One region of the Shouchella rhizosphaerae genome, then DNA from elsewhere that is predicted to be linked to it. Evidence: riboswitches for the same ligand, from Rfam matches in the RefSeq annotation. Region 1 holds a riboswitch; each other region holds the start of a gene.
The links. A riboswitch is a leader RNA that binds a small molecule or an ion and turns the genes downstream of it on or off. The one in region 1 is predicted to bind S-adenosylmethionine.
Positions count from the first base shown of each region.

Region 2: it holds a riboswitch for S-adenosylmethionine, as region 1 does, so the genes downstream of both, V5G21_RS13855 (methionine ABC transporter ATP-binding protein) here and metE (5-methyltetrahydropteroyltriglutamate--homocysteine S-methyltransferase) in region 1, are expected to answer to the same signal.
Region 3: it holds a riboswitch for S-adenosylmethionine, as region 1 does, so the genes downstream of both, V5G21_RS17270 (5-methyltetrahydropteroyltriglutamate--homocysteine S-methyltransferase) here and metE (5-methyltetrahydropteroyltriglutamate--homocysteine S-methyltransferase) in region 1, are expected to answer to the same signal.
Region 4: it holds a riboswitch for S-adenosylmethionine, as region 1 does, so the genes downstream of both, V5G21_RS12110 (methionine ABC transporter ATP-binding protein) here and metE (5-methyltetrahydropteroyltriglutamate--homocysteine S-methyltransferase) in region 1, are expected to answer to the same signal.

Region 1 covers NZ_CP144921.1:3,344,053-3,351,578, forward strand. Annotated here, with positions in the region: gene V5G21_RS16550 (SEC-C domain-containing protein) at 1-946, opposite strand, end outside; gene V5G21_RS16555 (SLC13 family permease) at 1,167-2,654, opposite strand; SAM riboswitch class I at 2,806-2,910, shown strand; cobalamin riboswitch at 2,964-3,103, shown strand; gene metE (5-methyltetrahydropteroyltriglutamate--homocysteine S-methyltransferase) at 3,258-5,552, shown strand; gene V5G21_RS16565 (carbon starvation CstA family protein) at 5,665-7,290, opposite strand; gene V5G21_RS16570 (hypothetical protein) at 7,300-7,526, opposite strand, start outside.
Region 2 covers NZ_CP144921.1:2,778,993-2,786,518, reverse strand. Annotated here, with positions in the region: gene V5G21_RS13870 (iron-containing alcohol dehydrogenase family protein) at 1-314, opposite strand, end outside; gene V5G21_RS13865 (MetQ/NlpA family ABC transporter substrate-binding protein) at 317-1,147, opposite strand; gene V5G21_RS13860 (methionine ABC transporter permease) at 1,203-1,871, opposite strand; gene V5G21_RS13855 (methionine ABC transporter ATP-binding protein) at 1,849-2,874, opposite strand; SAM riboswitch class I at 2,951-3,057, opposite strand; gene tatC (twin-arginine translocase subunit TatC) at 3,183-3,929, opposite strand; gene V5G21_RS13845 (twin-arginine translocase TatA/TatE family subunit) at 3,952-4,143, opposite strand; gene V5G21_RS13840 (redox-sensing transcriptional repressor Rex) at 4,160-4,795, opposite strand; gene V5G21_RS13835 (ABC-F family ATP-binding cassette domain-containing protein) at 4,963-6,876, shown strand; gene tsaD (tRNA (adenosine(37)-N6)-threonylcarbamoyltransferase complex transferase subunit TsaD) at 6,911-7,526, opposite strand, start outside.
Region 3 covers NZ_CP144921.1:3,492,020-3,499,545, reverse strand. Annotated here, with positions in the region: gene V5G21_RS17295 (cysteine desulfurase family protein) at 1-289, opposite strand, end outside; gene cymR (cysteine metabolism transcriptional regulator CymR) at 323-742, opposite strand; gene V5G21_RS17285 (replication-associated recombination protein A) at 1,025-2,287, shown strand; gene V5G21_RS17280 (RsfA family transcriptional regulator) at 2,445-3,074, shown strand; gene V5G21_RS17275 (tRNA threonylcarbamoyladenosine dehydratase) at 3,134-3,901, opposite strand; SAM riboswitch class I at 4,188-4,290, shown strand; gene V5G21_RS17270 (5-methyltetrahydropteroyltriglutamate--homocysteine S-methyltransferase) at 4,423-5,529, shown strand; RNA gene ssrS (6S RNA) at 5,968-6,147, opposite strand; gene V5G21_RS17260 (hypothetical protein) at 6,349-6,654, shown strand; gene V5G21_RS17255 (homoserine dehydrogenase) at 6,649-7,526, opposite strand, start outside.
Region 4 covers NZ_CP144921.1:2,426,224-2,433,749, forward strand. Annotated here, with positions in the region: gene V5G21_RS12090 (MFS transporter) at 432-1,712, shown strand; gene V5G21_RS12095 (M20 family metallopeptidase) at 1,749-2,957, opposite strand; gene V5G21_RS12100 (MetQ/NlpA family ABC transporter substrate-binding protein) at 2,970-3,836, opposite strand; gene V5G21_RS12105 (methionine ABC transporter permease) at 3,874-4,554, opposite strand; gene V5G21_RS12110 (methionine ABC transporter ATP-binding protein) at 4,535-5,575, opposite strand; SAM riboswitch class I at 5,720-5,823, opposite strand; gene V5G21_RS12115 (AraC family transcriptional regulator) at 5,974-6,882, shown strand; gene V5G21_RS12120 (glycoside hydrolase family 43 protein) at 7,143-7,526, shown strand, end outside.

The DNA of each region.
Region 1 (7,526 bases):
CACCATACTTTTTAGCAAGTGCCTTTTGTGTAGCAGAAATAGGCGCAATTGTTTGAAGGGCGTATTCCATCGCAGCAGCGTACGCTGCTGGCTTGCGGATTGCCGGATTCTGTTCCTGGCAAAACTGGTTCCATTTCTCTAAGGCAAGCATTTCAATTTCCGGCGGGCATCGATCAAGGCGGAGGCCATTGAGCAATGCTTCGGCTGTTTCCTTTTGTTTGTCTGTATGCCAGCGAAACTGATCAGGAGCAACTGTTGGAGCCTGTTCGCTATTTAAAAGGGCGGACAACAGCTGCGGCCACTTCTGCAAAAAGGCGTCTTCTGTTTCGTTTACAAACGAAGCGACTTTTTGTTTAATAGCAGCCGTTTTTTCAGGCAAATGGCTAATAACAGGACCAATAAAGGACATGTGCGCATCAGATTTTGCCGGAAAGCCGATGACAGTGGAGCCTGGTCGTGCAGTCTTCTCATGTTCAGTTGGCAATGTATGGTCGATCTGCTGTCCCGTTAACAAATCGACGCTTCTGTACACGCGCTCATCCGTTTGCTGTTTAATTTCAAGAACAGCTGGGCGCGTGTGTTTCCAAGTTTCCAACAGGAAAGCAGTTTTTGGGCGTTTGATCTTTCTCTTTTTCCCTTCATAAAAAACATCAAAAATCGTTGTCTCATCCTCTTGAATGGGCTTTGTGAAAATCAACCAAACAAGCAACATGCTTGAAAGTGTTTCAGTCACCGTTTTATCAGCCTCAGGATAAACGGAATGGTAGCTTTGCACCCAATTTGTTAACTGTTTTTGATAGCGGGTAAATGCCATGTAAAGCAATTCGGTTTCAAGCTGGTTTAGTTCGTCTTGTACGACCATCGCCTGGCTAGATGAGCGATTCATACAGCATTTTTTATATTTTTTTCCGCTCCCGCATGGGCACAGATCGTTTCGTTTAGGCATCGATGTTCCTCCTTATCAATCAACTCTCCTATTTTAACAGATTCCACAAAGAAAAAAAGGTGTTTGCCTGGGGAAATGTTGGGACATAGAAAAGATAAGTGCGTGATCGGCATAAAAAAACCCACACTCTAGAGCATGGGCATCAGTTTGTAGCAAAACGCTCTCGTTCTTCCTTCGGCTAATAAGCGTTCTCTACTCGTTTAATGGATTATGTGGATTGTTATCTTGAAATTCCGAAGACTACAGGCATCCAAAAGTAGACGGCCAGTGTAATAACAATGACACTAAGAATGTTTAGCCATACGCCTGCTTTAACCATGTCGGCTATATCCAGTTCACCTGCGCTGAAGACGGCCGTATTAGGGGGTGTTGCCACAGGAAGCATGTAACAAGAGCCTGCAGCGAGCGCAACAGCAGCCATCATAAAGAGGGGATCCATGCCAATAGCCACTCCTAACCCGGCCGCAATTGGCAGCACCAAATTGGCGACAGCGGTATTCGATAAAATCTCAGTCATCGCCAGTACAATGACTACTAGCAAAAGAATCACAATAAAGGCCGCGTATTTTTCAAGTCCTTCTAACGCTACGGCAATCCAGTCGTTTACGCCTGACGATTCAAGGCTTTTCGCTAAGGCAAGCCCGCCTCCAAATAAAATGAGAACGCCCCATGGCAGTTTTGCTAAGTCCTCCCATTTTAAAATCCGTTCACCCTGTTTAGTGCTTGGTAAAAAGAAGAGTGAGATCGCTCCTAACATCGAAACACTTGCATCAGGCAAGTTTCCGAGGTTATCGAGAAACACCAAGGCTGAGAAGGTGTTTGCTAGCCAAAGAATACCGGGTTTTCCGACCCAGAGGAAAATGGTGATAAGAAATACGACAATGACGATCCATTCCTCCGTTTGAATAGGCCCTAGTTTTTTCTTTTCTTCTTTAATAAATCCGACAGAGCGTTGTTGCTTGACTTTGACTTTAAACCGGATTTTTGTCAAATAGAAATAGAGGCAAATAAACATTACCACTGCAACAGGGCCAGCGAAAATAAGCCATTGCAAGAAAGTGACTTCAATACCAAACTGAATGCTAGCAATACCGGCAAGGGCCGCATTGGGCACGGCAGCAACTAAAGTGGCAAGCCCGCCAATCGTGGCTGTGTATGCAACCGCTAACAAAATCGCTTTAGCAAAATAGTGTACGTTTTCCCCGGTTAAAATGTGTTTTTCGCGAACTTCAGAAATAAGAGCAAGGGCAACAGGCAACATCATAAGAGCGGTAGCGGCATTTGAAATGAATAGCGTAAGCGTGCCTGTCGCCAACATAATGCCCAAAATGATTTTGTGGCTTTCTGTTCCAATAAAATCAATAATGGATAAAGCCATTCGCCTATGTAAATTCCATTTTTCAATCGCAATTGCGAGAATAAAGCCGCCTAAATACATGAAAATTACAGGTTCCGAATAGCCACTCGATACAACGTCAATCGGTGCACCGCCAAATAAGGGGATGATAATAAGCGGTATTAAGGAAGCAGCTGCCATTGGAACTGCCTCAGTTACCCACAAAGTGCCGACTAATGCGACTGTGGCAAGAACAACGCGCCCTTCATAGCCAATGGCATCGTCTGGGATGAGCAAAAAAGCAAGCAAAGCCAGAATCGGGCCAAGCACGAGACCAATTTTGTTTGCCTGAGAATACGACTTTGATTTCAAAAAACGATCACCTGCTTTTAAAAATATTCGTTTGCGTTTTTATAGTTTACGAGAATCGTGTCACATTTTGCAATAAAAATGGATTCTATTTTTGTTTTGACAACTATGAAAACTCATGCTACAGTATGAACAACACATTTTCATAAAAACACTCTTATAACGAGAAGCGGAGGGACTGGCCCAATGAAGCTTCAGCAACCATTCATTGCGATGAAAAGGTGCTAAATCCAGCAAAGGGAACTTTGGCAGATAAGGGGATTCATTTCGTGAAAACAACACCCTTTCCAATCCCGGAACGGGTGTTTTTCAATTTTATAGATGCAACCAGGTGCGGCTATTGCCGCTTAAAAGGGGAAGCTGGTGAAAATCCAGGACGGTCCCGCCACTGTGACACGAGATGCAACATTTATTCGTGAAGTCAGATTGCCTGCCTGTTTGTACTGCTTGACTCTACGTGGATATAGAGAGGAGTGGATAACAAAGCCAATGGAATGTTTGTGCCGAGGCGCGAGTTAACAATTGGCTAACTTTCCAAATCCCTTTTAATTACGTAATGGGGATTTTTTGTTTGTCGATGATAAAAACATGAAGGGGTGGAGAAATTTGAGCAAAGTGAGAAGTTCATCATTAGGGTATCCGCGGATTGGCGGCCAGCGAGAATGGAAAAAAAACCTTGAGGCGTTTTGGGCAGGAAAGCGCTCAAAAACTGATTTTTTGCAGGAACAGAAATCGTTAAGGCTATCTTATTTGCAAAAACAGCAACAGCTCGGCCTTGATCTCATTCCGGTAGGCGATTTTAGTGATTATGACCATGTGTTAGACACGGCTGTTGCTTTCGGAATTGTGCCAGAAAGATTTGCGTATGCTGGCGGAAAAGTGGAGGAGGAAACGTATTTTGCGATTGCCCGGGGAACGGATGATGCTGTCGCAGCCGAAATGACAAAGTGGTTCAACACCAACTACCACTATATTGTCCCAGAGTTAACGGCTAGCAGAGAACCAGCCCTTGTCGATAACCGCTGGCTACGTTTGTACGAAGAGGCAAAAAGTGAACTTGGCATTAACGGCAAACCGGTACTTCTTGGGCCAGTCAGTTTTGTGAAACTAGCAAAACAATATGGAAATAAATCCTTCTCCGAACATGTGCAGACACTTGTGCCTTTGTACGGACAAGTACTGGCTGAATTGGCACAGGCAGGCGCGCCATTGATTCAAGTAGATGAACCGATTTTGGCTGGCGATGTGACCGAAGCAGAGTGGGCTGTTGTCGAGGAAACGTATCAGTCATTAGCGAAACTAGCGCCAAACGCCAAGCTTTTGCTGCAAACCTATTTTGAGAGCGTCGCTGACTATAACCGTTTTATACAGCTGCCAGTTGCGGGGCTAGGATTTGACTTTGTAGCTGGAAAAGAAGAAACATTTCAAAATCTTCGTGTAAACGGATTTCCAAACGATAAGCTGTTAGCACTTGGCGTTATTGATGGACGTAACATTTGGCGGACGGATCTTACAGCTGTCAATGCCGAACTAAAGGAAGTGTTACAGGTAGTTGAACGGGAAAGGCTCATTCTCCAACCATCATCTAGCCTTTTGCATGTGCCAGTAACGGTCCAATCAGAAGAGAAAATAGCAGATGAATTAAAAGAAGCGATTGCATTTGCGGATGAAAAAATAATCGAGATCGTTTCATTGGCGAAAGTGGTCAACGGTCACGAGCCACCTTCGTTATTAGAAGCGAGCAAACACGCGTTAGGGCGATTAAATGCTTCAGAAGCCCGGAACAATCAATCGGTCCAACAAGAAGTAGCACAAATCAGCAGCGAGGACCCATCCCGTGGTCTAGACGCACCTACGCGTGCCAAGTTGCAAGCGGCCAAACTGAAACTGCCGCTGTTGCCGACGACGACGATTGGCAGTTTTCCACAAACAAAAGAGATCCGTAAAAAACGGTTAGACTGGCGCAAAGGAAAATTGGACAGTGCTGGCTATGAAACATTCATTAACGCCGAGATAGACCGCTGGATCGCTATCCAAGAACAGCTTGGGCTCGACGTCCTTGTCCATGGCGAATTTGAACGGACAGACATGGTTGAATTTTTTGGCGAAAAGCTTGGCGGCTTCCAGTTTACTACATATGGCTGGGTTCAGTCTTATGGGTCACGTTGTGTCAAACCGCCAATTATTTACGGAGATGTTTACTTTAAACAACCAATGACTGTAAAAGAAACGGTTTATGCCCAATCCAAAACAGACAAACCGGTTAAGGGGATGCTAACTGGTCCAGTCACGATTTACAATTGGTCGTTTCCAAGGGCTGATATTACGGAAGGGGAGGCGGTTAATCAAATTGCTCTCGCTTTGCGCAAAGAAGTCCTTGCCCTTGAAAAACATGGAATTGGCGTCATTCAAGTAGATGAACCTGCTTTGCGGGAAGGATTGCCGCTTAAGCGCGCGAAATGGCAAAGCTATCTTGACCAATCGGTAACGGCCTTTCAGTTGACGGTCAACCAAGTAAAGCCAGAAACGCAAATCCATACGCATATGTGTTATTCTGATTTCCAAGATATTATCGAAGCGATTGACGGGCTTGACGCAGACGTCATTTCAATCGAAATGTCCCGTAGCCACGGGGAACTAATTTCATCATTCGAAGAGTACACGTATAACAAAGGCATTGGCCTCGGTGTATATGACATTCACAGCCCCCGCGTTCCGGCTAAAGAAGAAATTGCCCGTAACATTGAGCGTGCGCTGAATGTCTTACATCCAAAGCAATTTTGGGTCAATCCTGACTGCGGCTTGAAAACACGGCAAGAACCAGAAACAGTGGCTGCATTAAAGGTGATGGTGGAGGCAGCGAAGGAAGCCCGGCAAACACTTGAGACGAAGACCATTTAACTTTTTGGCAGCAAAGCATTCAAACGTTTGACAAGCGTTTTCTATCAGTCTGAAGGGCATTATCGACTTACTTTGTTAATAACTTCAGCATGGGGCAGACGCCCCATGCTTTTTATGCGTTTAAATCAGTTGGTTTTTGCTTGTTTTTAGGTTTTGTAACACTGCGGGCCCCCTCGATGCCGAGGAATACGCACATCACAAATAGGATGAAAGAAGCAACAACGAGCAAGTAATCACCGGCAAGAAAATTGGAATGCATCATAACGAGAAGCGCTGATGTGGTGACAATAAACATAAACACCATAGGGATGATCACAAACAATGCTTTCGATTTTGTTTTCACAAGCCATAAGGTAATGGCAAGGAGAGCCAACGCCCCAAGCATTTGGTTGGCGGCGCCAAACAGCGGCCATACGCTTTGCCATGTGCCGGAAAGGGCAAGCGTCGTTGCTCCTATTAAGCCGAGTACGGTTGCCGTATGCTTATTACGAAGCAACTGCACGTTGATGCTTTCGCCTAGTTCCGTAACAGCATAACGCATGAGCCGCGTGGCCGAGTCAAGTGTTGTCATTAAGAATGCCGATGCAGCGAGTGCCGTAAACGTAACACCAGCTGCCACAGGCAATCCCCACGTGTTCATAAAGTGTCCAATGCCCACGGAAAACACACTAATCGGATCATTCAGTTCGGCCATAAGCGCATTAAATTGGTCAAGTGTTAAATAAGCAACGGAACCAATCGCGATGATGGCAACAAATGCTTCGATTAACATGGAACCGTAAGCGACAAAGCGGCCATTCTTTTCGTTATTCAGCTGTTTGGACGTTGTTCCCGACGAAACGAGTGAATGGAAGCCGGAAATCGCCCCACATGCAATTGTAATAAACAAAATGGGAAACAAAAAGCCGAGCGTATCATTATAAAAACCGGTAAAGGCAGGCATTTGAATAGTAGGCCTAGCGATTAACAAACCTAAAAATGCGCCACCAATTAGAAAATAGAGCAAAAATGAATTTAAGTAATCACGGGGTTGTAGTAAAAACCAGACAGGCAACACGGACGCGAAATAGGCGTAAACGATTAAAATGAGCGACCAAGCAGTAGCACTAAGGGTGATTGGAAAGCTTAGGCCAATCCAAACCGATAGTGCCATGGCGACGACGCCAAGCAACGTTGCAAGCGCTAAATGGATGCGCACTTGGTTGACAAGAACGCCGAAACCCATCGCGACAGCAATAAACAAAAGGGAAGCAGTGGCTGCGCCTGGAAAGGACACAAACGTATTTGCAACTAGAATGATAAAGACGCCAATGATCAAAATTAACGTCGCTATCGAAAAGGCTAAGAACATTAACTGCCCACGTTTCCCCATATGTTCTTTAATGACTTCGCCAATCGACTTAGCTTTATGGCGAATGGAAGCTTGCAAAGATGCATAATCATGGGTGCCGCCTACAAAAATGCTGCCGATTATAATCCATAGAACGGCAGGCAGCCAGCCGAACACAATCGCGGCAATTGGCCCAGTAATCGGACCGCCGCCTGCAATTGTCGTGAAATGATGGCCAAGCAGTACAGGCGTTTTCGTCGGAATATACTCCTGTCCGTCATAGAACGTATGTGCAGGCGTTGTCCGTTGTCCGTCAATTTTTAAGCGACGCTCCAAGTATTTTCCATAAGTGAAATAGGCGACAATTAACAAGGCAACGCAAATAAGCATAAGCGTCACAAAATTCACAAGACCACCTCACGTTTTATAAATTTGCAGAAATGGTTCAATAAAGGGCTTCCCTTTTTTGTGCGCGTAAAGCTCGCTTCCGTCTTGAAGCAAAATTCCTGCATAGCGTTCTGCCCAGCCATGCAAGCCCCATTTGACGAATGATAAGCTACGGCAACGGCGTGCCGCTTGACACAGCTCAGGCGAAGGCACTGTTGCTGTTAGCAGCAGTCCGATGTAAATCGACGACATATGCT
Region 2 (7,526 bases), 570 kb from region 1:
TAAGCCCCTCCTTTGACTAGGTCAAGGAGTTTGCCGCCCCCCACGCCGACAATCGCATCGTACTCGCCGCTTTGCACAACAGCTGCCAGTTGGTCCATTTGATTTTGTGAACAAATTCCATTGTATTGCCAGTAAGTTGCCTCAACAGCTGTAAATTCCGGCCAAAATCGTTCTGCCGCTTTCCAAGAGGCATCGCCGTGGACCACTAAAACATGGTGAAATCCTCTCGCTTTTAGTTTAGTTTCTAAGGAAGACAGTATCCCTTCTTCCAATACATATTCATGTGGTGCTCCGCGAACAACAAGCGACTCCATCCTTATTCCTCCATCCAACTTGGCTTGCCAAAGCCTGCAAATTCTTTATCGATTACTTCTTCAAATTCAGCGGACTCAACAACCTCTTTAATATCGTTAGCCAACTCTCCGTCTGCATCTTCTGAGCGAACAGCCACGACATTTCGATATTGGTCAGGCATGTTTTCCAACTTGATTGCGCTGTTTAAATCAAGTCCAGCCGATAAAGCAAAGTTGCCAGGAACAGCCGTCAATGGCTTTTCACCCACTTCACGTGGCAATTGAGCAGCTTCTAGCTCTACGAATTGAAGGTTCTTTTCATTTTCAGTGATGTCTTTTACAGAGACAGTCAGCGGGTCTATGCCATCTTCAAATGAAATCAGCCCTTCCTCCTCAAGCATTAAGAACGCTCGGGCTCCATTCGTTGGGTCATTAGGGATAGCGATCTCGGCACCATCTTCAATTTCATCAAGCGAACCATATACCTCCGAATAAATCCCCATTGGCGCTGTCGGGACAGAAATCAAACTAGATAACTCTAAGTCATTATTCTCGGCAAAATCATCTAGATAAACTTGGTGCTGGAATAAATTTGCGTCATCTTTGCCTTCAGCCAATTCACGGTTCGGAATGATGTAGTCTTGATATTCATTTACCGTTACAGTGTAGCCTTTCTCCTCTAAACCAGGAATAATGGCTTTTGTAATCATATCGCTGTATGGGCCAGCGGTAGCTCCAAACCGAATTTCTTTTGAGTCTCCAGCATTTCCACTTTCACTTCCACTTCCACATGCGCCGAGAGCGAAGATGACGCCTAAACTTATTGCACTTTGTACCCATAATGTCTTTTTCATCGTTTCTCTCCTTCTTTTCCTATCTATTTAACAAAAGGCAAGCTTGCCTTAACGTTTATTTTCTTTTATCTGTCGCTTTTGCAGTCAAATCTCCTATAAACTGAAATACTTGGACGAGAATGATCAATATCACCACAGTCGCAATCATAATTGTATGGTCATAGCGATAATGCCCGTAGCGAATCGCCAAATCGCCAACTCCGCCACCGCCAATGACACCCGCCATTGCCGAGTAAGCAATTAAGCTGATAATCGTAAGAGTAAGCCCTTGTACCATCGAAGCACGCGCTTCTAAAAAGAGCACGTCTTTTATAATCATCCATGGCGTCGCGCCCGAAGCGATTGCTGCTTCAATTAACCCTTTATCTACTTCCCGCATTGAACTTTCCACAATCCGGGCAAAAAACGGAATCGCAGCAACAGACAACGACACGCTTGCTGCGATCGGACCTGTCGTTGTACCGACGAGCGCTTTCGTAAAGGGATAAAGGGCCACAAGCAAAATGATAAACGGAATGGAACGAACAATGTTGACAATAAAGCCCAACCCTGATTGGACAAGTTGATTTTCCCAGAATAAGCCTCGGTCAGTCGCAAACAAAATGACGCCAAGTGGAAAACCAACGATTATCGCCACAGCTGTTGAGATGCTGATCATTAACAACGTCTCTACAAAGGCGTTCCACATATCTGGCAACATCTCAACTAAATGCACGAAGTCCATCGCGGATCACCTCCACTTCAGCGGAACGTTGCTTAATATAAGCAATTGCTTCCTGAATCGCTGTTGGCTCGCCCTTCAGTTCCATAATAAAAATGCCAAGCGGGCGGCCGCCGATATATTCGATCGCTCCATGGAGAAAGTTTCCTTTTACAGAAAACTGTTGCAATGTATCCGAGATAATGCCTTGTTGGGCAACGCTACCTTTAAAGATTACTTTAGCAATCGTGCCAGAAAATTGGCTCAATGTATGTTCAGGAATATGAAAAGAGACGACATCTCCAATAAACTCTTGTGTTAACGGTGCTTTTGGCGCAGCAAACACATCATACACATCTCCCTGCTCAATCATTTTGCCATCTTGCATAATCGCCATTTTATGGCATATTTCTTTAACGACTGCCATTTCATGGGTAATGAGCACGATTGTCAACCCTAGTTCTTCGTTCAACTTTTTTAATAACGCCAAAATCGATTTAGTTGTTGTTGGGTCAAGCGCAGATGTGGCTTCATCACACAACAGCACGCTTGGTTTGTTGGCTAGCGCTCGGGCAATGCCAACACGTTGCTTTTGGCCGCCAGAAAGCTGCGCTGGATACGCATTGCGTTTATTCGAAAGGCCAACAAGCTCTAGCAGTTCTTCCACCCTGGCTGGAATTAGATCCGCTCTCACGCCAGCAGCTTTTAAAGCAAAGGCAATATTGCCGAATACCGTTTTTTGGTTAATTAAATAAAAATGTTGAAAAATCATGCCGATCTTTAGACGTGCTTGCCGAAGCTCGCGTGTACCTAGTTTGGTCAAATCCAAGCCGTCAACACGAATCGTCCCACTCGTCGGCCGCTCTAATAAATTAATACAGCGAAGCAGTGAACTTTTGCCCGCTCCGGAGTAGCCAACGATACCAAAAATCTCCCCTTTGCCTACTTTAAAAGAAACATTGTCTACGCCGATAACACGTTTTTTCTTTGTTTTGTATACTTTTGTTAACTCGCTTGCCTCAATCATCGGTTCTCCACTCCTACATAAAAAAGCTTCTCTCATCATCATGAAAGAAGCTGCGAAAATCCGTTTCCGTTTTTCCGGCTTATCTTTCAGAATGATCCCATTCTGCAGGAATTGGCACCTTCCCCGTAACGGGAGGTTGCTGGACGTCATTGGGCCTAATCCCTCAGTCGCTCTTGATAAGTCCTTTTTTAATTGATGTAACCCGTATATTACGCTTTTTAAACAAAATTGTCAAAACATTTATCGGCAGCAACGCCAAAAACACGTTTTTCAATGTGAAAAACATGTTTTGGTTTTGTATGTTTGTTTCATTTAGCACTTTCTTGGCCATTATGGTCGGTAGTTCCATGGTATTTTCGGTATGTAATCGCCGAAATGGTAATGCTGATCTCATATAAAATAAGCATCGGCACCGTAACAAACAGATGCGACGTTAATTCAGGGGGTGTAATAATGCCAGCGATCACAAGCAAGGCAAAATACGCGTATTTACGGATTTTCCGCAGGAATGCTGGCGTGACCACTCCTAGCCTCGTTAAAAACATCACAACTACCGGGAGCTGAAACAAAAGCCCAAAAGGGATGGTCAGTTGGAACAAAAATGAAAAGTATTCATTGATTCCATACATCTCATTTATTTCGAGGCGGTCGGCCATTTGCCCCATAAAAGAAATGACAAAAGGCAATAAAATAAAATAGGAAAAAGCAATTCCTGCCAAAAACAATAGGAACGCAATTGGAATGTACGCGAGCGTCGCTTTTTGTTCGTTTTCTTTTAATCCCGGTGAAACAAAGGCCCATAATTGGTACAAGATCACTGGAATGATAAGCACAAGCGCTGTTATGACAGCAAAGTTCATATAGACACGAAGCGGGTCGGTCAATCGAAAAGCATTAAACGGCATATCAGCGGCTTGGGGGGAGTTCTGCAAAAACGTAATAACGGGAACCGCCAAGAAAAAACCGCCAATAAGCGCGACAATAAAAAAGGCGAGGACCACAAAAATCCTGCGCCTTAGCTCTTCCGCGTGATCCATAATGGACATGTCTTGCATAGGGACACGCCCTTTTCTGCCTTTACGCTTTTTCTTTTTGGACGTTTGTTGATTTGGTGTCATCATCGTCATCCGCTAATCCTTTGGTAGCATTTTTAAACTCACGCAATGTGCTTCCCGCTGCTTTTCCGAGTTCCGGCAGCTTTTTCGGCCCGAAAATTAGCAATGCGACTAGTGCAATTAATACGACACTCCCTACAGAAAGTCCTCCCATTGTTGTTGCCTCCTTCTTATAGTGGGTAATGCTTTAAAAAGTAAACAAGCGCCTGCAGTTCCACTGCAAGGTCAATATGATGAACGCGAATATGGGCTGGTACGGATAAGCGCACTGGGGTAAAGTTTAAAATCCCTTCAATTCCCGCTTTAACGAGGCGGTCGGCACTTTTTTGTGCCTGGGAAGCAGGCACAGTCAGAACCGCAATCGAAACATTTTGCAACCCAATTTCTTCAAGCTTGTCCCAGTTATACACAGGAACTTCGCCGACTTTTGTACCAATTTTTTTTTCATCGACATCAAAAGCATGGGTGATCACGGTATTGTTGTTTTTTGAAAAATTATACTGCAATAATGCAGTTCCAAGGTTTCCTACACCGACTAAAATCACGTTTGTCCGCTCATCTTGGTCTAACGTCTCCCTAAAAAAAGAAAGGAGATATTGGACATTATACCCATACCCTTTTTTTCCTAACGCGCCAAAGTAAGAAAAATCTCTTCGGATTGTTGCAGAATCTACTTTTACTGCCTGGCTTAATTCAGTTGAAGAAACCCGCTGTTTTCCGGCAGCATGCAAGCTTTCGATAAAGCGGTAATAAAGCGGCAAGCGTTTTGCTGTTGCCTGAGGAATCTTCAGTTGTTCTGATTTCATGTCCGCCCCTTTCTGAGCTTTGGCTGCTGGCGCAGCATGATTCAACTCTATTGTACACGATTTTCGCTAAAATGAAAGAGCTCTCATTATGAACCTTTATTGTTGTTTCGATCTAAATTGATGTACACTTATTAAAGAACTTATTATGAACGCGAGGTTTGCTTTTTATGATTGTACTACAATGCGTAAACGTATCAAAGGCTTTTGGCACAGAACCTGTGCTCGAACAGGTGAAATTAGAAGTACAGGCGAGAGATCGAGTAGGCTTAGTCGGGCGAAACGGGGCAGGCAAATCGACGCTTTTAAAAATAATTACTGGTGAAATGAGCCAAGATACAGGCGAAATCGTCATTCCAAAGCAAACAACAATTGGCTACCTAGCCCAGCATACGGGGCTTGCTTCAAACCGTTCTATTTGGGATGAAATGCTTGAAGTGTTTGCGCCGCTGTTGGAAATGGAACGCTCACTGCGTACGTTGGAACAGCAGATGGCCAATCCAGAGGCGATAGAGCAAAACAATTACCAAAAACTGCTTTCTGAATACGACCAGTTGCAGCTCGCTTTTAAAGATTCCGGTGGCTACCAATACGAAGCGGATATTCGCAGTGTGCTGGCTGGACTCCATTTTCATCATTTTGATTACAGCACAGCCATTTCTACGCTTAGCGGCGGGCAGAAAACAAGGCTCGCTTTAGCCAAACTGCTCCTTTCGAAACCAGACATTCTTGTCCTTGATGAACCAACGAACCATCTGGATATGGAAACATTGTCTTGGCTCGAACAGTATTTGGCTAACTACTCTGGGGCAATTTTAGTCGTATCCCATGACCGTTATTTTCTGGACAAACTTGTGACGAAGACAGTGGAATTATCACGGGGCAAAACGACAACTTTTCACGGGAACTATAGCCATTACCTCGACGAAAAAGCAAAACGGTATCAACAAGCAGTCAAACAATACGAGAAACAGCAAGAGGAAGTCGCCAAATTAGAAACATTTATTGCCAAAAACATTGCCCGTGCTTCGACTACGAAACGAGCCCAAAGCCGAAGAAAGCAACTCGAAAAAATGGACATGGTTGATCGCCCTGATGGCGATAAATCAGTTGTTTTTTCGTTTAACATCAACAAGCAAACAGGAAACGACGTGCTCACCATCCGTGACTTAGCTGTCGGATACGGACAAGACACAGTGTTTGAAGGCTTGCATCTTTCATTAACACGAGGTGAATCAGTCGGGTTAATTGGTGAAAATGGAGCAGGCAAATCGACATTATTAAAAGCCATTACCCAACAACTCTCCCCACAAAAAGGGTCGATCATTTACGGCAGCAATGTCGTTATTGGCTACTACGATCAAGAACAAGCAAAACTGTCGAGCAACAAAACCGTTTTACATGAATTATGGGACGAGTATCCCACTACTCCCGAAAAAGACATCCGCGCGGTGCTTGGCCGGTTTTTATTTACTGGCGACGATGTCCTCAAACCCGTTTCCTCACTAAGCGGCGGCGAGAAAGCCCGTGTCGCACTCGCCAAATTAATGATGCAGCAAGCCAATTTTCTCATTTTAGACGAGCCGACAAACCATTTGGACTTGGATGCTAAAGAAGTATTGGAAGCCGCACTGCTGGACTATCCAGGGACAATTTTATTTGTTTCCCATGACCGTTACTTTATTAATCGCCTAGCGACGCGAATCATCGAATTGGATCAAGGTGACACAAATGTTTATTTAGGCAATTATAATGATTACCTTGAAAAGAAACGGCAAAACGCCGAGCGTGCTGCTTTGAAGAAAGAAGAAACCTTAACAAAGCAGGCAGCGGAGACAGATAGAAATTCGTTTCAGCTTGATAAAGAGGCGAAACGACAAGAGCGGCAAAAACAACGGCGGATTGAAGCAATCGAAACAGAACTGGAACAAATTGAAGCGTCCATTTCCGCTCTTCACGAACAGCTTGCTGACCCAGACGTTTATACCGATCATCAAAAAGCGCAAACGATCCAAGCCGAACTCGAGCAACAAAACAACGCTCTCGAAGCGTTAATGGAAGAATGGGAAACACTATCGACATAAAACAAACAGCCTAGAGTTCATAGGCTGTTTGTTTTTAAAATGAGGAAAGCGGCAACCCTGGCCGTGCATTCATAGCCATATTCCCAGCAATGCCACGTAACCACATGCTGTGGGCACAAGCGCCAATCATCGCAGCATTGTCCGTACATAGTGATAGCGGTGGAACCAACAACGTTACGTCTTTGTTGGCAAACGCTTCTGTCAATGCTTTGCGCAGCCCCTTATTAGCAGCGACGCCACCGGCAAGCACGACTTGTTTCACGTTAAATTGCGCTTGCGCTCTTACCGTTTTAGCAACCAGAACGTCAACCACACTTTCTTGAAACCCTTTTGCGAGCGCCGCCCGATCGGTTACAATTCCCCGCTGCTTGTCATTGTTCAGCCGGTTGAGCACAGCCGACTTCAAGCCGCTAAAGCTAAAGTCATAGCTGTCTTTTTCAAGCCACGACCGGGGCAAGTCCAGAGTCGCTTCAGCTGTATCGGCTAATTGCTCCACATTCGGGCCCCCTGGGTAAGGCAAAGCAAGAGCTCTTGCCACTTTGTCGTACGCTTCTCCCACTGCATCATCCCGCGTTTGCCCAATGACTTGGAATTGCCCGTCTTTCTCCATATAAATCAGTTCCGTGTGTCCCCCGGAAACGACTAAGGCG
Region 3 (7,526 bases), 150 kb from region 1:
CTGAAGTGATGATATGCGTGCCTTTTTCACGGTTGGCACGGGCAAAGCCAATAAGCGCTAAATTATTCGCTTCTGTACCGCCGCTCGTAAACAGCACCTCATTGCTGTTAGCGTTTAGCAATGACGCAATTGATTCACGGGCTTCGATTAACGCTTGTTTCGCTTGGCGTCCAAACTGATGGATGCTTGATGGATTACCAAAAACCGTAGAAAAATAAGGCATCATCGCTTCCAACGCTTGGGGATGCAACACTGATGTGGCTGCATGGTCTAAATAAATTTGCTTCATGAGTGGCACCTTCCGTCCCCTTGCTCCGTTGTATTAAATATAAAACATATAGTACTCTTGTTCTCCATCTTCCTTAAAATTGGCTAAGTCGGCAAGAGTCGTTTTATCGAGCACTTCCTTGACTGCGTCCCGTATTTTTATCCATAAATCGCGCTTGGCAGGCTCCTCATCTTCAAGCACTTCAACCGGACTAATCGGTCCTTCTAACACACGAATAATATCGCCTGCTGTAATATCTTCGGCATCTTTAGCCAGCATATAGCCACCATAGGCACCGCGAACACTTTTAACGAGCATCGCATTGCGGAGCGGCGCAATCAATTGCTCCAAATAATGCTCTGATAGTTTATATTCCTTAGCAATAGATTTCAAGGAAACAGGCCCTTCCCCTGATTTCTTAGCGAGTGCCATCATAATCGTCAATCCATAACGTCCTTTTGTCGAAATTTTCACGTCAATCCCTCTTTCATCAAAATAAATGCTGTATGATCTGGAAAATACTCCGTCTTTCACTTCATGTATTTGACAATCCGTTCTCGTGATCCGCTTTTCAATGTTGCCTATTCCTACTTGGCAAGCGCTAAATTTTCCTTTATACCCTTGACATTATAGCATGTTTTCATACTGGATTGATAGAAGTTCGCAGAATCGAGAAGGCACGGGCATTTCGTTCATGGACAGTTCTGCTTGTCTGAGCTACACTACGTAAGACGAGGAAAAAGAGGAGGGACACTCATGAAAAGACAACCGTTGGCCTATCGCATGCGCCCTACTTCTGTCGAAGAAGTGATTGGCCAGCATTCTTTGCTTGGGGAAGGCATGATGTTATCGAGAATGATTAAAGCGAACCAGCTTTCCTCCATGGTGCTTTATGGTCCGCCAGGTACAGGGAAAACGTCGATTGCCCGAGCGATTGCAGGGTCGAGCGGCATGCATTTCCGCATGTTGAACGCCACTGTCCATCATAAAAAAGATATGGAGACGGCTGTCGAGGAAGCCAAGATGTATGGCTCGCTCCTTTTAATATTAGATGAAGTCCATCGCCTTGATAAAGCAAAGCAAGACTTTCTGCTCCCCCATTTAGAGAGCGGTCTATTGCTTTTAATTGGCGCTACTACTGCCAATCCTTACCATTCAATCAACCCAGCGATTCGTAGCCGCTGCCATATTTTTGAATTGGAACAGCTCGAACCTGATGATATTGAAAAAGCGCTGCGCCGTGCCCTCGCAGACGAAGAGAGAGGCCTTGGCCATGAAAAAATCGATATCGCCCCTGAAGCACTCCGCCATTTGGCATTGGCTTGTGGCGGCGATGTCCGCGCTGCCCTTAATGCGCTTGAGCTTGCTGTCCTCTCCACACCTAAACAGCCAGATGGCACACGCTCTGTCACACTCCGTTCCGCCGAACAGAGTATCCAGAAAAAAAGCATTCAACATGACAAAGATGGCGATGCCCATTATGATGTGCTGTCTGCTTTTCAAAAGTCGATCCGCGGAAGCGACGTGAATGCAAGTCTTCACTACTTGGCACGCTTGTTAGAAGCAGGCGACCTTATTAGCATCCATCGCCGTCTGCTCGTTATCGCCTATGAGGACATTAGCCTTGCCAATCCCCAAGCGGGGCCTCGAACGCTTGCAGCCATTGAAGCATCAGAAAGGCTCGGACTGCCTGAAGCACGGATTCCTCTTGCCAACGCTGTGGTTGAACTTGCCCTTTCTCCAAAAAGCAACAGTGCCTATAAAGCACTTGATGCCGCTATGGATGCACTGCGAAAAGGTGGCAGTGGTGAAGTGCCTCGCCATTTAAAAGATGCGCATTATAAAGGAGCGCAACAATTAGGCAGAGGCAGCGACTATAAATACCCTCATGACTATAAAGATGGCTGGGTCAAACAACAGTATTTGCCAGACAAAATTGCCGATCACCGTTATTATGAGCCAAAGCAAACAGGGAAATTCGAACAAGCGCTTAGCGAAATGTACAAAAGACGAAGCTAAACATGTTTCATCCCTTTTTTCTGCCAACATCGATTGCCTAGTTACGATGACGTGATTGTCCATTCTCGCAAACAAGATCTTTTTTAGCAGGCTAGTATAAAATGGCGCAACTCTGGCAAAAGTAAAGCCATAAGCACTGCATGAAGGAGATGGACAAATGAAAACGAGACAAGATGCATGGTCCCATGAAGATGATGTGCTTCTTGCTGAGACTGTTTTAACGCATATTAAAGAAGGAAGTACACAGCTAAAGGCATTTGACGAGGTTGGGGATGCTTTAAACCGGACCTCTGCAGCGTGTGGATTTAGATGGAATGCTGTTGTACGGCAAAAATATTTAAAGCAAATCGATTCCGCCAAACGGGAACGAAAAGAACGGAAACGAGCGCTTTCAGCCAGTTATTTCTCTCAAGCTCGTATTGGAAAAACAGAAAGCCCGTCTAGAACGTTTTACCAAACAGCAACAGTGGATGGTGGAGCGGTGACGCTTGAATCTATTATTGGCCAACTCAAACAATTGGCACAAACCGAGCCCGCGTCCTCACGCTTAGAATTAGAGAACAAACAGTTACGCGCTCAATTGGAAGAAAAGACTGCTAAATTAAACGAGCTAGAAACAAAGCTACAACGAAATAAACAAGAACATAGTATGATTGAAGAAGATTACCAGTCGTTGATTTCGATTATGAACAGGGCGCGCCGCCTTGCAATTTTGGAAGAAGACGAACAGGATCATCCTGCTTTTCGGATGGACGCTAACGGAAACTTAGAGAAACTATCAAAGTAAATTCGCTTCTTGTTTAAAGGATGAAAGCTCCTACGTTTTTTAGCGTAGGAGCTTACTAGTTAAGAACGTCGGTTAATCTCTATGCCTTCTAGTAAACAAGTGATGACATGTCCCGCCATGATCAAGCCTGATACAGACGGCACGAACGCATTTGAAGACGGCGGTAGTTTCGCTTTGCGGATGTTTCCTTGTTCAGCCGTTTCAGGTACAATTTCCTTACGGATGTCTTCCCTAATTTGGATCGGTTTCTCATCTGAAAAAACAACATTGACGCCTTTATGAATCCCCTCTTTTCGTAACCTCGTACGAATTACTTTTGCAATAGGGTCATAGCTTGTTTCGGAAATATCCGCAATCCTTAAACGAGTTGGGTCCATTTTATTGGCGACTCCCATGCTGGATATAATCGGAATGCCCCGCAGCTTACATTGTTTAATCAAATGGATTTTATAAGAAATGGTGTCGCTGGCATCAATGACGAAGTCAAGTTTATGTGAAAAAAACGATTCATACGTTTCCTCGGTATAAAACATTTTTCTTGTAATTACTTCACAATTTGGGTTGATGTCACTTATCCGCGCAGCCATCAAATCAACTTTCGGCTTGCCAACTGTTGAGAGCAATGCATGGATCTGGCGATTTACATTCGTAATATCGACATCGTCTTTATCAACGAGCACAATTTTACCGACGCCAGAACGGGCTAGCGCTTCTGCCGAAAAGGATCCGACTCCTCCTACCCCTAACACAGCAACTGTACTGCCTTTTAGGCGCTCCAGCCCATCATGGCCGATTGCTAACTCATTTCTTGAAAACTGGTGCAACATCGATGTCCACTCCTTTTGTGCCTTTGTACTGACTGAATGATCATACCACAAAATGAACGCAATCCGCCTGCTCGTATGTGATTTTTTTCTCGCATTAAGAGAAAAAGCGAAAAACCGATACCGGAAGAGATTAACGATTGCACAAATTTCTAAATGCGCCTAAATCATTTCTTAACTACAAGCCGGTTTCTAATTAAACTGCCTAAAATCTAAATTTTCCTTGCATTTTTTTAAAAGATATACTAGAGTATTAACCATTAACCCTTTACAAAAATAAATATGTTTTTTCTTATCCAGAGAGATGGAGGGATTTGGCCCTTTGAAGTCTCAGCAACCGGCCTTTGGCAATGGTGCTAATTCCAATAGGTAATGTACCTAGGAGATAAGAAGTTCGTTGTCTATAGTACGAGGACCTTCTTTATTCTAGAAGGTCCTTTATTATTTGGCCGGTACAACTGAGTGGAGAAGTGGCAAGCATCACTTTGGGTAACCATTCTTTAATCAAAAGGAGAGAAATGAGGATGACAAGCATTGCTGTAAAACCACCATTTAGGGCAGACCACGTTGGCAGTTTACTGCGGCCAGAACGTATCCACCAAGCGAGAAATGACTGTAAGGAAGGCACCATTACGGCCGCGCAATTGCATGAAATAGAGACACAAGAAATCAAACGAATTGTCGATAAGCAAATTGAAATTGGCTTGGAGTTGGTGACGGACGGGGAATTTAGGCGTCGTTTCTGGCATACTGATTTCCTCGAACATTTGAATGGCGTAGAAGGGTATGTTCCAGAAGTCGGCTATATTTTCCAAGGCAATGAAGAAACGGAAAGATACAACGTCCGCAACGTAGGAAAGGTTTCATTTAACCATGATCATCCCCATGTAAAAGACTTTATTGAATTTAATAAGATTGTCGGAGGGCGTGCAGTCGCGAAGCAAACCATTCCGAGCCCAAATCAATTGTTTAATATTGGCATTCGTGATGAAACGATCTACCCTGATATTGAGGAATACGCAAAAGATATTATTCAAGCCTACCGTGATGCCGTGAACGCTTTCTACGAGGCAGGTTGTCGTTATTTGCAATTTGATGACGTCTATATTGCTGGCCTTTCGTCGCCTGACATTCCATTTAATGATGGAGCATACTCAAGAGAATATTTAATTGATTTAGCACTCCGTGTCGTAAATGGCGTTTTGGAAGAAAAACCAGACGATCTCGTTGTGACGACTCACCTTTGCCGTGGCAACTACCGGTCTAACTGGGCTTTTGAAGGCAGTTATGCCCTTATTGCTCCGACTTTATTTGCAAAAGAGAAAGTGAATGGTTTCTTTTTAGAATACGATGACGATCGTTCTGGAGACTTTAAACCACTGGAGCATATTCCGAACGGCGGGGCCCGCGTTGTTCTTGGACTCCTCACCTCTAAAAATGGGGAATTAGAAGATAAAGAATCAATCATTGGCCGCATTAATGAAGCAAGCCAATATGTACCGCTAGAACAACTCTGTTTAAGCCCTCAATGTGGCTTTGCTTCCACTCATCATGGAAATCTTTTAACCGAGGAACAACAGTGGGCAAAATTAAAATATATCGTTGATATTGCCAAAGAAGTTTGGGGATAAGGACGCGTTTCAATCAAGCACGATCGGAATTTCTCTCTTTTTCACGCTTCCCCTGTTTTTTACTTGGACATCGTTCCGTTTAAAACCAATTCAGAAAGTATACATCTTATAAAAGCCCGGCATAGGCCGGGCTTTAGTATGTCTCGTTTATCTCTGTCATATGTCTTTCATCCACAAGAGAACCGTTAATCAGCAAGTCTGAGAGGGGACTCCCTTTTCGGCTATCGTCTTTATATAGCTTGAGCATATAGTCACGAACTTGGCCTCCATTTTGCCGGTAGCCAACTTTGAATTTTTCTAGAGAAGCCGTGATATTCCCTATAAGCTCAAGACCGACCTTCTCTGGAATACACTAGCCAATCATCCTTGAGATTTTGATTTCTTTCGCCGTTAGAAAGCCAAACCAAAAAAGCACCCACAAGGGTGCTTCATCGTCACAATTATCCCGACTATGCCGTAAGAACTTGGTGCTTTGAACCTGCAAGGCAGGTGGGTGCTTCGCATTGGCCTTTTTACGTCCCCAGCTTGCGGGGCATGTAAGCGAGCCAATAACGGCAAGCTCCCTTTTTTAAGGTGTTGGCTCAAAGTAAACAATTCCTACGAACATCTCAGGATAATGTTTGTATAGCCATTATACTCTTTTTTTAAACGCTTCTCAAGTATTCACGGAAAATTAAAACGTTTTTCCTACGGCTTTTTCAGTGATTGTGAGATTCGAGAATTGTTTTTAGATGTGCTATGGTAATTGTACATTGTCTTTTTGCTTGCCCTTCTTTACTGGGCAACGTTTACGCAGTTTAACCAAAGGAGGGATCGTCCATGTCAAAGCTGGCAACGCACCGCTGTATTGAAGTTCGCCAGGAAATTGGATTACTCAAAAAGCAGATTGTCGAAACGTCGTTTGATTTAGCACTTTATCCTGACCGGATTGAAACAGAAAACGCTTCGTTCCCTATTGGTTCTGTTTTCGACATTTCCTACCGGCTGCCGAGTGGAGAAAGCCAGCTTGGTTTTCTTTATTTGCATACAAGCCAAGGCGTTGTTACGTATAAAATTAAGCAAAATCCCGAATCCTTTATTAAAGCGTTCAAAAAACTTGTCCCTGAAACAAAATTCCGCTCATAAAGCATGTGCCTGTTCCTGTTTAAATACATGCTCCCCACCAATTACTTGATACGACTGAAAAGGAACTTCCAAAAGTGGCGCCGTCACTAAAAGGACATCGCCTTCTTTTTCGCGGCGGCGCTCCCACACATGAATATTGCTGGAAACGTCACTGACATCTGCCCCAGTAGGTACAAACCAAAGCTGCTTTTGCAGTTGAGGCATATTCGATGCAGGCTGGGAAAGGACGGTCCTACGCAGACGCTTGCCTTTCTCATGTAGAATAAAGTCTTCGACAGCGCTATTGGCTGTTGCCTCTTGCCCTGCTCCTGGGCCAGCAAAAAACAATTGCTGAATGTCTTTGCCTTGTAACAGAACCCCATTGGCCACACCGTTTACGCCCGCTAATAGATGTGTTTCCTCTACAAAAGCAGGCTTCACAGAACCAGTTATGCTGCCGTCTTGTTGTAAAAAAGAGGTGCCAACAAGTTTTAAGGCAAACTGGTTTTCTTTTGCCACCCGTACATGCCATGGTTCAATCCCGCCGATTCCTTGGCGTTCAAATGCCGATATGTCGACCCATTGGCCAAAACAAAGGCGCGCCAGCAAAGTCAACTTATACAGGGCGTCATAGCCTTCTACATCGGACGTCGGGTCTGTTTCTGCATAGCCAAGCCGCTGCGCTTCATCTAGAGCTTGTTGGTAGGTTTTGCCACTGTCCATTTCAGTGAGAATAAAATTGGTTGTGCCGTTTAAAATGCCTGATATCCCATTAATCGCAGTTGTCGCCAATGCACTTTGCAACACATTCACAATCGGGATCGCTCCACAAACCGCAGCGTCGTAGCCGTAATAGGCACCAGATGAAAGGGCGACCGCCTCTAGTTCTTTAC
Region 4 (7,526 bases), 920 kb from region 1:
GCCAAGATGTGAAAGCACAGTAAAAAAGATGTAATAAGAGTGGTATCCATTGGTGGCGTGGGTAGCATTTTATTGTTAAGCGTGCCTATCCTTTTTACTTCATTTTTAAGTAAAAATGGTAAAAAAGCAGATAACACCCCGAAAATGAGGATTCACTTCATTGTCGGGGTGTTTTTACTAAAAATTTGATCATAACTCTGCCAAACTAACTTTTTTTGAGTGAATTTCATAACTCGCTGTTTTCAGTTCCGGAAATTTTCAAGCGTTAAAAAAAGGAGTCCTCCTTAAACAGTCGAAATGAGGAAACATGCGTTGTGTAGGAAAAGGATAACCCTCCACAACGCTTTTTTGTACATTGATTTTTCGTTGGAGAGGATTTGAAGAAGTTTGTATAAAATCCTGGCTTAAAAAATGGGGGAGGAGTTTACTACTTGGGGAATCGGGAACGAAAACTATCGATCGAGCCTTCACACTCTCTTTGGAAAAATCGCCCTTTTTTATTGTTATTAGGGAGTGATGCAACTAGTAACTTAGGGCTTTACATGTATATTGTCATGATTCCTTTATTGATGTATGACTTGACGGAAAGTGCATTGCTTATTAGTACAATGCGCTTAATGGAGTTTTTAGTAAGTGGCCTACTAGGGGTTGCTGCAGGCATTTTGGTTGACCGGATCAACCGTAAAAAAGTACTTGTTACAGCGGCGGGGCTTCAATGGGTGACAATCGCTCTTTTAACATTACTTTTGTTTTTTGAAAATGTACAGCTATGGAGTTTGTACTTCCTAGGTTTCTTCTTTGCTACGTCCGGTCTTCTACATACAAACGCCACACATGCTGCACTCCCACAGGTGGTACAGAAAGACCAGCTAACTGAGGGAAATGCAAAACTAGGCATCGTTTCAAACGTTGTGCGCTTGATTGGACCTATGTTTGCTGGGTTAACGCTTGCTGCCTTAAGCTTTGCTGGAACTATGGCTGTCCAGCTTGTCTTTATAACACTAACACTTCTATGTACGGTACTGCTGCCCTCTCTAAAAATAGAGGGGCTAGAAGATCGTGAAAAGATCACCTTTTGGAAAGATGCTAAAGAAGGGTTCCATGAACTCTTTAACAATTCACTGCTAAAAGTGACAACCGTCGTGATCTTTTTTCAAAACTTTGGCTTTAGTTTGATGATGGGAGTTTTGGTCTTTTTCGCAGTCGATCAGCTGCAAGCAACAGAAGCACAAGTTGGCTTGTATATTAGCATTGGTGCAGCGGGCGGGCTTGTCGGAGTGCTTATTGTTAAAAAGTTAGCCACACTCTTGCCAAGAGGGAAAATCTATACATATACGAACATGTTTGATGTGGTTGCTTTTACGATCCTTGCTTTCGCTACCTCTTGGTGGATGATTGCAATTGCTATGGCTTTATTTAATTTTTCCACAAGCGTATCGAATGTGATTTATCTTGCTGTCCGGCAAGAGATTACCCCTAATCAGATGCTGGGACGGGTTTCAGGCTCAATAGCAACGCTCGTGGAAATGACGATGCCGCTCGGGATTATCGCTGGCGGCTTATGGGCAGAGTTCCTTAATATTCGGTTTTTATTCGTGATTAATATTGTGTTATCCGCTGTTATCTTGATAAGTTTATTGCGCACGACTTTTCACCAAACGGTTAAGGAACTTACAGAACAAATAAGCAGTCACCGTGCTGGGAACCAATAAAAAAAGGAGTGCCATAACTGGGGCACTCCTTTTTGTTTATACAACTGCTTGTGCTGCTGCGTGTTTCCGTTCAGCATGTTCTTGCTTAGCTTTTGCCAGCAATTCTGGCTCGGTTAATAGCTGAAAGCCGATAAGGGCTAGGCCTTTTGCTCCGGTAATGAGCGCTTGATTGCCTTGGGGCGAAGCGGCAGCTTCCCGGAAGGCAACCGTGTGGCCGACTAAATCGTCTGGGCCGATTTTAATGTAAGGGTGTATCGTAGGCACCACTTGGCTAATATTGCCTGTGTCCGTGGAGCCGAGGCCGTCCCGTTCGTCTGTTTGGACGTCTTCGCCTAGCTCTTTAAAAATGGATACAAATCGTTCGTTTAAGACATCGTTTGGCAGCAGGTCGTCGACTTTGTTTTGGAACTCAACAATTTCAAGAGTTGCCCCTGTAGCAAGGGCAGCCCCTTGGGCAATCGCATCGATTTTTTGGCGGATGATGTCTGTTTTTGGACGTGTATTGGCGCGAATGTAAAAGCGTGCCCGTGCATAGTCAGGGACAATATTAGCCGCGTCGCCTCCGTCAGGAATGATGCCATGAATGCGCACATCATCGGTCACGTGCTGGCGCAATGCATTAATGCCATTAAAAAGTTGAATGACCCCATCAAGGGCGTTAATGCCTTTTTCAGGCGCACCGGCAGCATGAGCTGGCTTGCCATGGAACACATAATCGACAGGGTCGACAGCGAGAGAACGGCCTGATACTCGTGTCTCTCCGCTAGGGTGGATCATCAGTGCAGCGTCGATGCCAGCTAAGAGCCCTTCACGGACAAAGCTGCCTTTCGCGCTGCCGTTGTCGCCGCCTTCTTCAGCTGGTGTACCGAGAACGACGACACGCCCACCTGATTCATGGAGTTGTTCCCCTAAGGCAATGGCTGCAGCGACGCTTGTAGTGCCGATAATGTTATGGCCGCAGGCATGGCCAATGCCAGGCAAGGCATCGTATTCAGCTAGAAAAGCAATGGTTGGTCCAGCTGGGTCGCCCTTTTCGGCAAAAAAGCCGGTTTTGTGGCCAGCCACATCGAGTTTGACACTAAAGCCAGCGGATGTAAGGAGCTCCGTTAGTTGGGAAGAAGCAAACACTTCTTCATTGCCGATTTCAGGGTTTTCATGGATTTGCTGGCTTGTGCGAATAAAGATTTCTGCTTGGCTGTCAATCGCTGATTCAATTGCTTGCTTTGCAAAAGTATAGGTCGGCATTGGTTTCGCTCCTTAACGTGGATAACTGTTTAACTCATCCAGTGAAATGTAGGTTGGGATAGTGGCGCCTGCGTATTCTTCTTCAATAAACGTCTTGACTTCATCACTTTGGTAAATGTCGACAATGCGTTGTAGGACAGGGTTGTCTGCGTCTTCGCTTCGTGCCGCTATGATGTTAATGTACGGCGTAGCTGTTTCGCTTTCCAAGGCAATCGCATCTTCAGGTGGAACGAGCCCGGCATCAACGGCAATGCCATTATTGATGAGGGCTGCATCCACGTCTTCCATGAGACGAGGAGCGTTGCCAGCGACAATTTCCGTTAATTTAATGTTTTTTGGATTGTTTTTAATTTGGTCAACGCCGCTTGTAACGCCGAAGTCATCTTCTAGTTCAAGCAGGCCTGCTTCTTGCAAGAGCATTAAGTTGCGTGCTTGGTTCGTCGCTTCTTTATCAATGGTAATCTCGGCACCATCAGGAATGTCGTCAACTGAATCATACTTAGTGGAATAAAGCCCCATTGGCGCAAGCACTGTAGAACCGATCGCTGTTAAGTCAAGGTCATGTTCTTCGATAAAGTGGTCAAAATAGGAAATCGTTTGGAATGCATTGGCGTCGATTTCGCCGTCGGCTAGAGCCTGGTTTGGCTGGACGTAGTCATTAAAACGAACAATTTCAATTTCAATGCCTTCTTCAGCAGCAATGTCAGCAATGAAGTCCCATTGCGGCGTATCTGTGCCAGTAACGCCAATTTTGACGCTAACAGGATTGTCGGGGCTGTAGTCCGTCGTTTCGTCTAAGCTGTCTGCGCCAGCATTGCAAGCAGTGAGGGCAAATGCGGCTAAAATGGAAAGCGATGCGGTCGTAACTGTCTTTTTCATAGATGGTTTCTCTCCTCTTTCATATCTGTAGGTCTCTTTATCGTCTACGGACGCGTTTCGATGAAATGTTTCCTAAAGATTGCAAGCCTTGGACAATGACAATTAACAACAATACTGTGATGAGCATCGTGCCATTGTCAAAACGCTGGTAGCCATATGTGATCGCTACGTCGCCAATTCCGCCTGCGCCAATTGCTCCTGCCATCGCTGTCGCGCCAACAAGACCGATCGTCGCTGTTGTTAAGCTGAGAAGCAAAGAAGACAGCGCTTCGGGTAAGATGAAGCGAAAAATAATTTGCGCTTTTGATGCGCCCATTGCGTCAGCGGCTTCAATAATGCCAGGTTCCACCTCAAGCAGCGAGTTTTCAATTAACCGGGCAATATAAGGGCCGGCGTAAAACACGAGCGGCACAATCGCGGCCGTCGTTCCAATCGCAGAGCCCATCAAAAAACGGGTAAAGGGAATCAGCGCCACCAACAAAATGATAAAAGGCACAGAGCGGAGCACGTTAATGATTGGGTTGAGCGTATGGAACACAAAGCTGTTTTCGAGTATGTGCCCTGGCCGAGTAACAACAAGGGTAACACCAAGCAAAATGCCGATCACCCCAGAAAACAACAAGGACCAGCCGACCATATAGACAGTTTCATATAAGGATTCGAGCAATAGCTCGCTCGTAATATTAGGGCGAATTGCTTCAGGCAGCCACTCGAGCATCGCCTGTCACCTCCTTCGGTTGAAGCGGATGCGATTTTAAGTAATTGGATGCTTCTGCAAGTATTTCTGGTTCTGCCCGTAAGTCGAAGTAAATCCGCCCAAACGATGTGCCTTGAATGTCGTTCATTGTCGCATGCAAAATGTCAACTTCAATGCCAAATGTCTGGATTAACGAGCGCAGCAAATCTGAGTGGGAGCTATCGCCTGTGACAGTCACTTCATAAATGCGCCGGTTCGGCTCTTTCTGCTGCAGCGCTTCTTTGACACGGGCAGGCAGGCCAGTCGGGATAATGGAGCGGACGAATTTTTCCGTTGTCGGATGTTGTGGATTTGAAAAAATCGACAACACCGATCCTTCCTCGATGATGCGCCCCTTTTCCATAACGGCGACTTTATCGCAAATCTCGCGAATGACCGACATTTCATGTGTAATCATTAAAATCGTAATGTTGTATTCAATGTTTATTTTCTTTAATAGTTGTAAAATCGAGCTTGTCGTATCTGGATCAAGAGCGGAAGTGGCTTCATCGCAAAGCAACACTTCTGGATTCGTCGCAAGCGCTCTGGCGATGCCGATCCGCTGTTTTTGCCCTCCAGACAATTGTTCTGGATAGTTATCTGCCTTGTCAGATAAACCGACAAATGACAGCAGTTCGGTAACTCTTTTGCGAATGTCCGCTTTTGGCGTTCTTGTTAATTTTAATGGCGTGGCAACGTTGTCGAACACTGTCTTGCTTTGGAGCAAGTTAAAATGTTGAAAGATCATGCCGATATTTCGTTTTGCCTTTTGCAGTTCTCGGCTTTTTAATGTGGCCAAATTAACACCATTAATGAGGACCTCGCCAGATGTCGGTCGCTCAAGCAAGTTGGCACTTCGAATGAGCGTACTTTTCCCGGCGCCGCTAAAACCAATCACACCATAAATTTCCCCTCGGGCGACATGTAAATTCACGTTGTCGAGGGCAGTGACTGTCTGGTTGCCTGAATGAAATGTTTTTGTCACTTGTTTAAATTCAATCACGAAAATTCACTTCCTCTTAAATTAAGTAAACAGCTATGCTTACTAGGTTTTTAAGTCTTGTTCAACAACGGATTTGGCCTTCTTTTAAGAAAAACGAAAAACCCCTCTTCCTGGAAAGAAAGAGGGGTGAATGTTCAATTCAATCTCTTATCTCCCAGGACGTAGTCCTGCTGGAATTAGCACCTTCCGCTCATGGCGGGGTTGCTGAAGCATCATTGGGCCAGTCCCTCTGCTCCTCTTAATAAGAATTCGTATACAATTAAAGTTGTTGAAATTAAGTGTAGCAAAAGCAACTTATCTTGGCAAGAGAAAATTTTTACACTTTACCGTAACAAATCGACGCGCCTTTTTCCTAAAAGAGTTTGTCGCTATAATGGAAGAAAATGGAGGGGAGCGCAATGAACCTCATTTTTAAAGGTAACGGGCAGACAAGTGCAGATATAATCAAACGATATTTAATCAGCGAATCGGTTTACCCAAATACGAAAACGGAACTTGAACTGTTTGGCGTCCATGTTCGTACAGTGAAGGGCTCATGGTTCTATCCAGAACATCAGCATGCTATTTATGAAATCAATTGGGTCATAGAAGGGCAGCAAATTTTTACAACGAATGGGAAGCGCCATGAACAAAATGCTGGTGACTTGGTGCTCGTAAGGCCAGGGGAATTTCATACTAGCAAAGGTGGAAATACAGAGCCTTTCACGTACTTATGCATTCATTTTAATATTGATGACAAACTGTTTTTACCTTATTTAACCAATATTGACCCATTGTTTTTTAAAGCCAGTGGCAGCCTCGCCAAAAAAATGGCACCATTTCTTGAACGGATTGCTAAATTGCTGGGGCACGATACCTTTGGCCTCGTCGAAAAAATGAATATGCAAGCAGTGATGTTTGAAATGCTGGGCATGCTTGTGATGGGGCTCGAAGAGTTAGAAGGCAAGCGTCTTTCTGAACGGACCGTTGCACTCGCCTATCAAATAGCGGAGCAAATTGAACAGAACTTGGAGGGAGGCGGACAGTTAGAAAAAAGCAATATTGAACAAATTGCCAAAAAAATGAACATAAGTGTTTCGTATTGCAATCAATTGTTTAAAAAAGTATACCAAATGTCTCCGCGCAAGTATTGGTCCTTTAAACAATTAAATAAAGCAAAAGCGCTGTTGGTGCAAAAAGATATGACGATTGAAATGGTTGCCGATCAACTTGGCTATTACGATATCTCCCATTTTAGCCGCCAATTCAAACGATGGACTGGCCTAGCACCAAGCCAGTTTCGCGCAAAACATGAGTCACTTTACTGAAAATAATTTACGAGGGAGCAGGCATGCCACAATGTCTGCTCTCGTCTTAGGAGGGAGCGTATCAGAGCTTTGCTTTCTGGCGAGTAAACGTTCGATCTGCAATTCCCCTCGTTTTCACTCTGAATCTGGCTTTTATCAGGCCCATGTTTGAAGCCCTTTTGTGCAGGTATGGGTAAATAATGCGCAGAAACGTACATGTTTTTCCCTCTAATTGGTTGGTAAAATGAAAGCGGTAACAAGAATGAATAAGGAGCGGACAAATGATACGAAACCCTGTTTTAAAAGGCTTTAATCCAGACCCGAGTATTTGCCGGGTGGGCGATGATTACTATATGGCCGTTTCCACGTTTGAATGGTTTCCTGGTGTACAAATCCACCATTCCCGCGATTTAGTCAACTGGCGCCTCATTAGTCGGCCACTTAATCGCATCAGTCAATTAAACATGATTGGCAACCCCGATTCTGGTGGTGTGTGGGCGCCGTGCTTGAGCTACTCCAATGGGAAATTTTGGCTTGTTTACTCTGATGTAAAAGTAGTGGAAGGCAATACGTGGAAAGACGGCCATAACTATCTTGTGACATGTGAAACGATTGATGGGGAATGGAGCGAGCCTATTTATTTGAACAGCTCTGGCTTTGATCCT